DNA from 2 places in the Halobacillus sp. AWM4_238 genome. Region 2 is predicted to be linked to the other one. Evidence: riboswitches for the same ligand, from Rfam matches in the RefSeq annotation. Region 2 holds a riboswitch; the other holds the start of a gene.

Region 1 (6,366 bases), 1.3 Mb from region 2:
TACGTATCCCTCCTCATCCATGTGAGCTAAATCCCCAGCCAGAAACACCTCACTATAACCTCAAAGTGATGAATGCCTTCTATAACTCCCACCCTCCTCTTTTTGGGTTATTAGATTTCACAGGCGTATGTGTCAATCGCCCCCCGCAAACGTTGGGCCTCTTTATACGTACAGCGGTTATGAACGACTTCAAGTCCTGCTTCACTTGCAATTTGGGCCGCCTTCGGTGCGATGACACCTTCTTGCAGCCAGAACACATCCGGGCGGATATCTGCCGCTTCTTTCGCAATTTCAATGGCTGCTTCTGGACTGCGGAACACTTGAACGACATCAACTTTGAATGGAATCGATCTCAGGTCTGGGTACGCCTTCTCTCCAAGTACTTCTGTTTCTCTCGGATTGACGGGGATGATTTGGTACCCGAGCCTTTGCATTTTTCGAGCAAGACGGTGGCTCGGACGTGATGGCTTTCCGCTCAATCCGACAACGGCTAAACGTTTAGGGCGCGTCTCTCCATCTTCTTTTGTTTTAGAAGAACTCAAAGCCCACTTGATCACACCCTCATCATTTTCAGTGATGGCTGTTTTCTCCGTCTCTCTTCCAGTTGCTTTCGCAATGGCACGATCAAGATCATTGATCAAATCTTTGCTCGATTCAAGTCCTATAGATAGACGAATTAATTCTTCCGTCACTCCACTTGCAGCAAGTTCTTCAATAGACAATTGCTGGTGCGTGGTGGAAGCGGGGTGAATGATCAATGATTTCGCATCTCCTACGTTAGCTACATGGGACCAAAGGGAGATATGATTGATCACTTTTCTACCCGCTTCCCTTCCGCCCTTGATGCCAAAGTTAACGATGGATCCGTAGCCTCCTTCAAGGTATTGATTTGCCAGCTTGTGAGCTGGATGTGAGGACAACCCTGGATATGCCACCCATTCCACATCAGGATGACCTTGTAAGTACTCCGCAATTTCCTGAGCATTGTCTCCATGACGAGCAACACGCAAATGCAACGTCTCCAGCCCTTGTAATAACAAGAATGCATTTTGAGGACTCAAGCAGGAACCAAAGTCACGAAGCAACTGAACACGCAGTTTCGTAATATAAGCGAGCGTTCCAAAGTCAGCGGTATAAACAATCCCGTTATAACTGTCATCAGGCTCTGTGAAAACCGGGTACTTGCCGTTTCCCCAATTGAATTGTCCCCCGTCTACAACGACTCCTCCGATTGCTGTCCCATGGCCTCCGATCCATTTTGTAGCGGAATGGATAACGATATCAGCCCCATGCTCTATGGGACGGCATGTATATGGAGTTGCGAATGTATTGTCGATGAGAAGGGGTATCCCGTGTTCATGAGCCACAGCCGCTACCTTTTCAATATCCAGTACATGAAGGCTTGGGTTTCCAATCGTTTCTGCGAAAACCGCTTTGGTTTGATCCGTGATGGCTTTGCGGAAATTTTCCGGGTCCTCAGGGTCAACAAAGCGAACTTTAATGCCATATTGCGGTAAAGTGTTAGCGAACAAATTATAAGTCCCTCCATAAAGGTTCGCTGCAGCAACGATTTCATCTCCAGAACCTGCGATGTTCAGAATGGACAGAGCGATGGCTGACATCCCGGAAGCCGTTGCAACAGAAGCCACTCCGCCTTCCAGGAGGGCCATTCTTTTTTCAAAAACATCGACGGTCGGATTACCGATACGGGAATAGATATTCCCAGGCTCATCAAGAGCAAAAAGGCTCTGGGCGTGTTCGGTGTCGTGAAAAACGTAAGAAGTCGTTTGGTAAATGGGGACAGCTCGTGATCCTGTCGTCGGATCGGGCGACTGTCCTCCGTGCAAAGAAATTGTATCGACATCATAGCTTTCAAAAGAATTCGTCATGATTATTTCCTCCTTAAAAAGTACTCCAACCTTATTGGCATAGTAGGCATTATACGTATGAAACGTCACTGAACCTTTTTTCGAACAGCAAAAAACCCTCTTCCAAATAAGAAGAGGGTTTGTCATTTCGGTTCCTCCTCTTATCTGCCAGATCCATGTGATCTGTAGGACTTGGCACCTTTTCAAACCGATGTTTGAAGGTTGCCGGGCTTCACAGGGCCTATTCCCTCAGCCTCTCTTGATAAGAGATGTATGCAGTTGAATGATTATGTTGAGAATTATAACGAATAACAATCAGAAAAGTCAATTATTTTAGAAAATTTAATATTCGGAACCTGCGATTGCTCTTGCCAGCTGTTTAATGATATCTTCATGATCTTCGATTCCAATCGACAAGCGGATGACATAGTTATTGATGCCGATTTTCTCACGTTCAGTGTCTGATAACGCGCGGTGAGAGGTACGGACAGGGTACGAAACCGTTGTCTCTACCCCCGCTAACGTAGGAGCAATTTTTATCCATCCAAGAGACCGGAAAAAAGCCTCTATATCAACGGAATCTTCAAGCTCAATGGTAACAATGGCCCCGTTTCCTCTTTCCGATACCCGCTCAGGATAATAGACGGCACGAACCGTATCATGATCACCAAGAGCTTTAGCTACCTGCTTTGCATTGTAGGATTGTTTCTTCATCCTAAGACCTAAAGTTTTGGCTCCTCGTTGAGTAAGCCAGGCTTCAAACGGACTGAGATTCGCACCAAACGTGACAACCTTTTGGGTCGCTGCTTGAATCAAATCCTCATTTCCGACTAGCACCCCGCACGTCACGTCACTGTGTCCTCCGATGTACTTCGTGCCACTGTGTACAACGAGATCGACGCCATGTTTGTACGGCTGCAATAAGTATGGAGTGGCGAATGTATTATCAACCATTGTTTTCACATTGTTCTCACGAGCAAGAGCGACTAACCCCTCTAAATCCTCAACCCGCAGGAAGGGATTCGAAATCGATTCAGTATAAAGGAGCTTTGTTTGGTCCGTGATCGCATTCGAAACATCGTCCAGATTTTGAAAAGAAACCATCGTAACTTCAATGCCAAAGGTGGGGAGCTCTTTTGTGATCAGCTTGTGTGAACCTCCATATACATCTTCTGCTGCAACAATATGATCTCCTGGTTTTGCAACAGCGAGAATACCGGCAAGGATGGCGGACATACCAGATGAAGACGCTACTCCGGCTGGCGCTTCTTCCAGTTCTGCAACCGTTCCTGCAAGTTCATCTGTATTAGGGTTCCGCTCTCGCGTATATAAATAAGGGCTGTCTCCCTCATAATAACTTTCTAAATGGTCCAAATCTTTGAATGTAAAAGCGGATGTCTGATAAATCGGTGTACTCTTGCTATTTGGGACAAGACTTTGATCCGTCTTATGATGGACTATTTTTGTATCAAAAGATGCATTCGTCATCGTTCGTCTCCTCTCTGTTCACTTAATGCAAAATTATATAGAACAACGAGGAATATTGTCAAAGTTTTGCGACATATTCACGGATCGCTTGCAGGATGTAACGAAAATAACCATTTTCATGTGGGACAAGGTTTTTACATGTCACTTCTTTTTCTTTACCGTTAAGAATTGAAACCCCTATCGCCCCGCATCTTTGATTCATCACACTTACCAAATCATTCAGTGACACAGAAACGATGTCCTCCACCTCTTCACCAATCGTAAAAGTCATGTCATCTGTCCACGGAAGGAAGTAAATACGACAAATCTCTCGGTCTATAGTAGCCCCATCCTGTAATTGTTCTTTAAAATTACCCTGATGGATGAACTCTTCAGGCAGAACCGTCAAACCGACTTCTTCCCTGATTTCACGGACACCAGCCAGAAGCACATCTTCCCCTGCTTCCATATGTCCAGCAGCGGTAATATCAAACAAACTCGGGAAATCCTCCTTGTGATCAGCTCTTTGCTGAAGCAGTACATGGGTAGTGTCACCTTTATTTGCGAACATCCAACAATGAAACGTTTCATGCCAATCCCCATCCAGGTGGACTTTGTTTCTTTCTTTTATTCCGATTGGCTGCTCCTTTTCATCAAAAATTGTTAACCACTCTTCCATAAGGCTCCCCTTTCTCTTTCCTAATTTAACCCTCTTCTGCTCTAGAATAAACGCTCTTCACACAAAACGAAAAGAGCTCAGAGCATGTTATTCTGAGCATGTTGCCCCCTTAAAGAAGTTAAAGGCCTTGAGTGGTATCTGAAAATCCTTGAATAAAGTCGATTACACAATCAGCCGGCACAGGTTTACTGAAGTAGTACCCTTGATATTCATAACAGCCTTTTCGTTTTAAGTAGGCAATATGATCACTTGTTTCCACACCTTCAGCAATTACTTGAAGATGAAGACTCTTCGCCATACTGATGATGGCATTAACGATCGGTACTTCTTCCTCACGATCATTAATTTGATTGATGAACGACCGATCAATTTTTATCGCATCAACCGGCAATCGATTCAAATAACTAAGGGAAGAAAAACCGACCCCAAAATCATCCAGATGAACTTTTACTCCTTTTGCCCGTAAACGGTTCAACGTGTCTGTGGTGCGACCGAAATCTTGAAGAACCATCGTTTCCGTAATTTCAATAATTAAACTTTCAGGAGTGAGCCCTGAATAATCGAGTGCTTTGAGTACTTTTTTTGTAAGATTCACATCTTTGAACTGATGGGCAGACAAGTTCACCGATACCTTCATATCGGTTCTTTCACTTTCCACCTGCCATCTTTTGGTTTGCTGACAAGCTTCATTTAATACCCATTCCCCGATGTCTATGATCATCCCCGTTTCTTCAGCAAGGCGGATGAAATAATGCGGAGATAACAAACCGTAATCCGGATGGTTCCAGCGGATGAGGGATTCATATCCGATTACCCGAGATGTTCTCCCGCACACTTGAGGTTGATAATAGAGCTCAAACTGATGTTTATCAAGAGCATGGTGAAGAGATTGTTTCAAGTGGAGCTCTTCTCTCATTTGTTGACTCATCTTTTCTTCATAAACCGCATAGCGGTTCTTTCCGCTTCTTTTCGCTTGATGCATCGCAGCATCTGCATTTCTAAGAAGCGTTTCCCCATCATAATAATCCCGCAGGTAAGCGGGTGTGAACGTGACACCGATACTCACGGTATTATAGAACTCTTTTTCTCCAATTAGGAAAGGGCGTCGCATCGAATGAATAACATGGTCACTGACTGCAATTAATTCTTCCATGCTTTGGACATCCTTGAGAAGGACAATAAATTCATCACTGCTGATTCTGGAAATTACCGCATCACGCTGAGCGAATGTCTGCCTCAAGTAACGGGAAAACTGACGAAGCAGCTCATCGCCTTTGGTATGCCCCCAAGAATCATTGATCATCTTGAAATTATCAATATCAATAAGCAAGAGAGCCCTATTGTTTTCTTTTTCATTGACAGACTGATTTTCATCTTCAAGGATTCCTGCCAGATAGCTGCGGGTAACGAGCCCTGTCAAAGGGTCGTACTGTGAGAGCATCTCCAGTTTCTTCTCCGCTTGCATGCGAGAAAGCTCATTCGCTGTCCGATCGACAAATATCTGAAAAAGAGCCTTGCTCAGAGGGCCACTCGTCTGTGCCCGGTTATCCATAATCGCAAGGATCCCTATCACTTCACCATCTGAGTTATGCAAAGCCTTCCCTAAATAACTCTCCACCTCATAGTCCTTGATTGTGAGGTCTTCAGGGAAAAGTTCCCCTACACCTTTCGGATAAAAACATTCACGATTCATCGTTACTCTCTCACAAGGCGTTCCTTTTAACGGATAGTGCAGCCCCGAACTAATTTTTCCTTTGTGAGAGAGGGATATAGCTGTCAATTCATCTTTAGCTACTCCAGTCAATTCTCCAACCAGCACGGTGTCTACACCAAGAACCGAAGATAAATACCCAACAAGAAAATCAAAGAACTCCTGTCCTTTATAAGAAAGGAAAGCATCCCCGATTTCCACAATCGCTTTTTTTATCCGATCCAATTCATCAATGTAAGCAGGATCACCCATCCCTGTATATCCAATCCTCTCCCCATTCTCATTAAAAAATGGCGTGACGAGATCCTTTTTCCATTCATATTCCCCATTGACCAAAAGACGGTAATTTAAATAAAAAAAATGACGATTCTCGTTCGTCATCTCATGATGGTGCACATATCCCCAGTCATCCTTATGTATGAACCGCATGACATCCTGACATTTTAAAACGGTTGAATTCAGCTTCCATTGATTCTTTAAACGTTCAGTCACATAGATGTTCTCTTCTTCAATATCAAAGAACCACATAGGGATGGAAAGCTGCTTGAGTGTGTCCCAGGGATGTTCAATGATTCGAGCCATTCCGTTCACCTACTCCAAATTTTTTAATTTCCCTCTACCTAGATATCGGAAAATTACAA
Region 2 (6,366 bases):
AGTTAAACGGTGCTCGTCCATGTGAACGGCATCATTCATATAATACTTCTCTACCAAATCACTGTGCTCTCTAACTGCCGTGCCGATATCTGTAAAAATAACGCCTTGATCTTTCAATTTTTGGTCAATGGTTCCGTACGCCACTGTGTGGTTACGCTGAATGACCAGGTTTTGCTGTTCTTTCTCTTCATCTAAGAAATCTTTAATTTCAACTGGAAGTTCATCAAGAGAATCGATACGATCACCGGATACGTGATGGTCGAACTCTGTGAAGTTCCATTTGGAGATATTCGTTTTATCTGGCTTCGGAAGCGGTAACGATTCCGATTTCTCCAGGGCGCTAAGACGAAGGTTCTTCATCCATTCAGGCTCGTTCTGCCCTTGGGAGAATTGTGAGATATACTCTTTGTCATATGGTAGTGAGACTTCTACTGTCATGATTACCCTCCTATCTTAATTACGCGTTAACGGTTTCGTCTTCGATGCCAAGTTCCTGTTTAATCCAGTCATAACCTTCCGCTTCAAGACGCTGGGAAAGTTCTGGTCCACCAGATTTGACAACACGTCCTTGCATCATAACGTGTACTTTATCAGGAGTGATGTAGTTCAATAGACGCTGGTAGTGAGTGATGATCAAGCAACCGAAAGCATCGTTACGCATTTCATTGATTCCTTTTGCAACGACTTTCAATGCATCGATATCAAGTCCTGAATCGATTTCGTCCAAGATAGCAATCGCTGGTTGGATCATCATTAATTGTAGGATCTCGTTACGCTTTTTCTCACCGCCGGAGAAACCTTCATTTAGATAACGCTGTGCCATATTTTTATCCATATCAAGCGTATCCATCTTAGCGTCCATCTCTTTGATGAACTTCATTAGAGAGATTTCATCGCCTTCTTCACGGTGAGCGTTAATAGAAGAACGCAAGAAATCAGAGTTTGTTACACCACTGATCTCACTAGGATATTGCATAGCAAGGAATAGACCTGCTTGAGCGCGCTCGTCCACTTCCATTTCAAGGACGTTTTCGCCGTCTAGCAAAACTTCACCTTTTGTTACTTCATATTTAGGGTGACCCATGATTGCGGAAGCTAGTGTAGATTTACCAGTTCCGTTCGGTCCCATAACAGCGTGGAATTCTCCACCGTTGATTGTTAAATTAACACCTTTAAGGATTTCCTGACCTTCGATTTCTACGTGAAGATCTTTAATTTCTAAAGTTGATCCTGCCATAAATGAATACCTCCAGTATCTATTTTTATAGAATGTCCAAGTTGATCGGAAACAAAGAACTATTCTCAATTTATTCTCATTACAATCTTATATCATTTAGTGCTTGTTATCAACTTTTTCCCTTTACCAGAAGCCAAGAGAATGGACATACGAAAACCAAATTTCTACATTTTTCATGTGTATTATAACATGAAAAAATCAGGTGGCTAAACACACCTGATTCATTCAATCATCTTATGAGTTATTTATGCAATTGACGGTCGACCTGGGCAATCATTTTTTGACTCTCTTCGAATTCACGTTGGCGTTTTTCTTCTACTTTCAGGCGTGTATCCAACTTTCTGCTGTACTCCGCATAACTCATGTTATGGGATTGGTGCATGGCTTTCTCCATATCAGCAGTGTAATTCAAATTTAGATCGTCACTAATAACGAATCAACCCTTTCAGATTATTTACACAATTTAAAATACCACAAATATTATACACAAATAAACCCCCGTGGCCCTCTAAATTCATGCAAAAAGAATCTTCTTTGTTGATGTAAGCGTTTACCGCAATTGAGTATATAAAATACATCCGAAATCCTCTGATTTCCTAATAATTGGATCAGTTAATCGTTGTCGTCAAATCCATGTATGCATCCTGAACCAGAGTGACAGCCTGGCTTAAAGCTGCTCCACCACCAAAGGCTGCGGCAACACCACAAGCTTCCAAAATTTCTTTTTCCGTTGCTCCCTGGTCAACGCACCCTTTCGTGTGGTAAATCATGCAGTACTCGTCCTGTGCAACGATACTGATCCCTAAGGCCATCAGTTGTTTATCTTTTTTCGACAATTCCCCTGCTTTGAAACATTCCTGCGTAAATTCATCAAACTTATGAGAAACTTGCGGCATATGCTCTCTGAAGGCGCCCATTCCTTCTTTATAATCATGTAAATACGTTTGCGTCCACGTCATATTTTGCTCTTGCATATGAAAACCTCCCAGTAAAAATAAGTGACTGCGGTTAGTATAAACCGCAGTCACTTATTTTATCCGTTATTCTGCATCACTTGAGACTGGCACAACAGCACCATCGTATTCTTCTTTAATGAAGTTGACGATCTCTTCAGAACGAAGAACTTCAACAAGTGTATTTAAGGCTTCATTCTCTTTATCTTCACTATTCGCAGCCACAACGTTCACATAAGGAGAGTCAGATTCCTCGAGAATAATTGAATCTTCACTAGGAGACAACCCAGCCTCAATCGCATAGTTTGTGTTAATTGCAACAAGTACGTTTTCTTCACGTTGATACACTTGTGGAAGATTGGCTGCATCTACTCCTGTATCAAATTCGATGTTTTTAGGGTTTTCTACAATATCCTGTACAGTAGCATCTACTTTCTCAACATTTTCATCTAGTTTAATCAATCCCTCTTTCTCCAAGAGCGAGAGGATACGACCGTGTGTGGATACAGAACGACTCATGACTAGAGTTGTGCCTTCTTCAACTTTTTCAAGGCTTTCATACTTTTGGGAATAAACACCGATCGGCTCAATATGGATTCCCCCAAGGTTTGCAAAGTCATAGCCTTTCTCTTCCTCTTGAATTTCCATATAAGGAATCGTTTGGAAATAGTTCGCATCAATGCGGCCTTCATCTAAGTCCTGGTTTGGTAAAATATAATCCTGATATTCTTCGATCTCAAGCGTGATTCCTTCTTCTTCAAGCATAGGTTTCGCCTTCTCAAGAACTTCAGCATGTGGAACACTAGTCGCCCCTACTTTAATTTCTTTTGTTCCACCTTCTTCACTTTCTGATCCTGAGGCACTTTCTTCTTCATTTGAAGTCCCGCATGCTGCGAGCACTAGTATAAGCAGTAGTGCAGATAAACCCGTCCATATTTTTTTCATTTTCATTCTCTCCCTTTTTTTATATTTTATCTTTTATCCAATTTCCGTGAGATAGCATCTCCGATGAATTGGAAAATAAACACAATTAAAATGATTAAGATCGTACAAATAAATACAACGTCAAAATTGCTTCTTTGGAACCCATAAAAATAGGCAAAATCACCAAGACCACCGGAGCCGATTGCACCGGCTACAGCTGTGTATCCAATTAACGCAATCGCGGTTACTGTAATTCCGGAAATAAGAGCTGGCATCGATTCCGGAAGCAACACTTTAAAAATAATTGTCGAATATTTAGCTCCCATAGATTTTGCTGCTTCTACGACTCCTTTATCGACTTCTTTCAAAGCAATTTCCACCAGACGGGCGTAGAATGGAGCACCGCCAATAATCAGTGCGGGCAACGCTGCTTGTGGCCCTCGGATCGTCCCTAGAAGAAAGTCTGTAAACGGGAACAATAATAAGATGAGTATGATAAACGGAATGGCTCTAAATATGTTAACGATAGAAGCAGTGATCCAGTTCAATGTCTTGTTTGCCCAGAGCCCCCCAGGCCCAGTCAAATAAAGAAGGAGACCTAACAGCAAACCTAAAACGAAGGTTCCAGCAACAGATACAAGCGTCATATAAAGGGTTTCATTAGTAGCGGTAATCATATCTTCCATTCGTACATTCGGGAACCATTCATTAAACATGTGGATTCACCTCCACTTCTACCGATGTTGATTCAATATAATCAATGGCTCGTTCGATTTCTTTTTGTTCTCCATCAAACTGAACGAACATTGTCCCATATGCACCCTTTTGCGTTTGCGTAATCTTACCATGTAGTATGTTGACATTAATTTCAAACTTTCTTGATAAATCACTAATCAGTGCCTGATTTGTACTTTCTCCCACAAAGTGAAGACGTATAATTTTTCCTGACTGATAATGATCTTTGATCAATTGCAAGGATGTTTCTTTTTCCGGGTCACCCATTACCTGATCCACAAACTTCTTCGTGACTGCTTTTTGAGGATGTAGGAAGACATCCAACACATCGCCTTGTTCAACAATTTTCCCTTCTTCCATAACAGCCACCTGATGACAAATTTTGCGAATAACATGCATTTCGTGTGTAATTAGAACGATTGTAAGGCCAAGTTTTTCGTTAATATCCACTAGAAGATCAAGAATCGAGTCCGTCGTCTCTGGGTCCAACGCGGATGTAGCTTCATCACATAAGAGAACTTTAGGATTGTTTGCAAGAGCTCTGGCTATTCCGACTCTCTGCTTTTGCCCGCCGCTCAGTTGGGATGGATAAGAACCGCCCCGGCCCTTTAACCCGACCAATTCTATCAACTCTTCGACACGCTTTTGCCTCTCTGCTTTAGGGATTCCAGCAACCTCCAATGGAAAAGCAATATTATCATGAACTGTTCGCGACCATAGCAAATTGAAATGTTGGAAAATCATCCCTATCTCTTGTCTCGCTAATCTTAACTTCCCTTTGCTTAAAGCCGTCAGTTCTTGATCATCGACGTGAATACTTCCTTCTGTAGGATCTTCCAAGCGGTTCAATAAACGAATAAATGTACTCTTACCGGCTCCACTATAGCCGATTACTCCATAAATTTCTCCTTTGTTTATGTTAAGACTTAAATCATCCACTGCTCGTACATCTTGATCTTTTGTGTGGAATATCTTTGATAGTCCTTTAATTGAAATCATGCTGCTTTCCCTCCACTTTCAAAAAAACGCCACCCTGTCATGAGAACAGAATGGCGTTTTTTAATCTTACCTGAAAATCTGTTCTCTCATCTGTCAAAGATTTATACTTTGCAGGAATTGGCACCTGAGCAAGACAGTCTTGCCGGTTGCCGGGCATCATCGGGCCAGTCCCTCCGCCACTCTGGATAAGAGATTTTATTTATTAAATTATTATCACTTTAACTCGTTTAAGTAGTACAAAGTGGATTTTAGCATCGTACGAATTTTGTGTCAACTGATAAAACAGATTGTTCAGAAAAATAAAATTCAAAAATAGAAAAGAAATGCTTAATTCTTCCACACAAGTACGTCCATAAATGAAAAAAATCCCTTCTTTAATAGAAGAGATTCATCGCTTTTACAATTCTCATCTATCAAAGTCAAAGACTTCGCAGGAATTAGCACCGTGCAGGTTACCTGCCGGTTGCCGGGCATCGTCGGGCCAGTCCCTCCGCCACTCTGAATAAGTGAAGATGTCGATATGAAATTAGTAATTATGTTAGCATGGGATTTAAATGAGCGTCAATCCATAACATTCCGCCAGTAAAAAGGAGAATGACATTGAGTAAACAAGCCCCTTTATTTGAACTGCCATACATTAACGACCACTCTTCCAGTTACAGACTTGAAGAAGATTTAGGAAAAGTTATCGTCTTGACCTTCTGGGCTTCCTGGTGTCCAGATTGCGGGAAAGACTTACCTAGGAAAGAGCAATTGTTTAAAACGATGGATCATGACAAAGTAAAAATGATGACGATAAATGTAACCGGAAGGGAACGGAAGAGTGAGGAAGGAATGGAATACTTCGAAAAGTTCTTAACACAACCTACACTTTCTGATGATGGACGCTATGTCTATGACTTGTATCATTGTGATGGTGTCCCTTCCACCATCATCATTAACCAACAAGGTGAGGTCCATGCGAATTTTGGCGATCAGTCCTCCTTTTTAGATATTGTAAGCAAACTGGGAGAAATCATATGAAGTGCATAAAAAAGACAGCATGGACGTTGAGACGTCTTTGCTGTCTTCTTTGTTTCTCTTTAACTGTTAGATCCTATCCAAATAAGAAAGAGCATTTATTTATTCAACAATGGTGGTCATTTCCTGGGAAATACAAACACTATTCAACAAAACCAACCACTTTCTCATACATATAGGAAACAGAGTGAAAAGCGTAAATCTTTTCTTCTATTTCCCCTTCCCTCATCACCAGCAGACATGGAACGCTTTTAATCTTATACTGTTGCATCAACTCCGGGTGTAGAGAAGCATTCATTTCCTTAAAAACTTCTTTATTGAATACAGCCTCGAGCGTTGTAAGCATTTGACGTGCTAAATGGCAAGTTGCACAAAAAGGGCTATGGATGAAAATTAGGGCTGTATGTGGAGTTTCCATGAGCTCTTTCACATTTGTTGTCTTTATTTCCTCCACATGTATCCTCCTATATTAAATAAATCGACTTGACGTTGAAATGT

The links. Region 2 has a riboswitch for S-adenosylmethionine ahead of ACXACN_RS10410 (methionine ABC transporter ATP-binding protein). Riboswitches for the same ligand answer to the same signal wherever they lie in the genome.
Region 1: it holds a riboswitch for S-adenosylmethionine, as region 2 does, so the genes downstream of both, ACXACN_RS16665 (PLP-dependent aspartate aminotransferase family protein) here and ACXACN_RS10410 (methionine ABC transporter ATP-binding protein) in region 2, are expected to answer to the same signal.

What each region holds. Positions count from the first base shown of each region.
Region 1 is NZ_JBSWSY010000002.1:3,338,804-3,345,169, reverse strand. It holds gene ACXACN_RS16665 (PLP-dependent aspartate aminotransferase family protein) at 111-1,889, opposite strand; SAM riboswitch class I at 2,027-2,137, opposite strand; gene ACXACN_RS16660 (trans-sulfuration enzyme family protein) at 2,211-3,356, opposite strand; gene ACXACN_RS16655 (NUDIX hydrolase) at 3,415-4,014, opposite strand; gene ACXACN_RS16650 (sensor domain-containing protein) at 4,133-6,307, opposite strand.
Region 2 is NZ_JBSWSY010000002.1:2,017,763-2,024,128, forward strand. It holds gene sufD (Fe-S cluster assembly protein SufD) at 1-438, opposite strand, end outside; gene sufC (Fe-S cluster assembly ATPase SufC) at 458-1,237, opposite strand; gene ACXACN_RS10390 (YuzK family famiily protein) at 1,479-1,619, opposite strand; gene ACXACN_RS10395 (carboxymuconolactone decarboxylase family protein) at 1,846-2,211, opposite strand; gene ACXACN_RS10400 (MetQ/NlpA family ABC transporter substrate-binding protein) at 2,278-3,135, opposite strand; gene ACXACN_RS10405 (methionine ABC transporter permease) at 3,162-3,830, opposite strand; gene ACXACN_RS10410 (methionine ABC transporter ATP-binding protein) at 3,823-4,848, opposite strand; SAM riboswitch class I at 4,932-5,040, opposite strand; SAM riboswitch class I at 5,252-5,357, opposite strand; gene ACXACN_RS10415 (TlpA family protein disulfide reductase) at 5,443-5,871, shown strand; gene ACXACN_RS10420 (thioredoxin family protein) at 6,011-6,322, opposite strand; gene ACXACN_RS10425 (toprim domain-containing protein) at 6,333-6,366, opposite strand, start outside.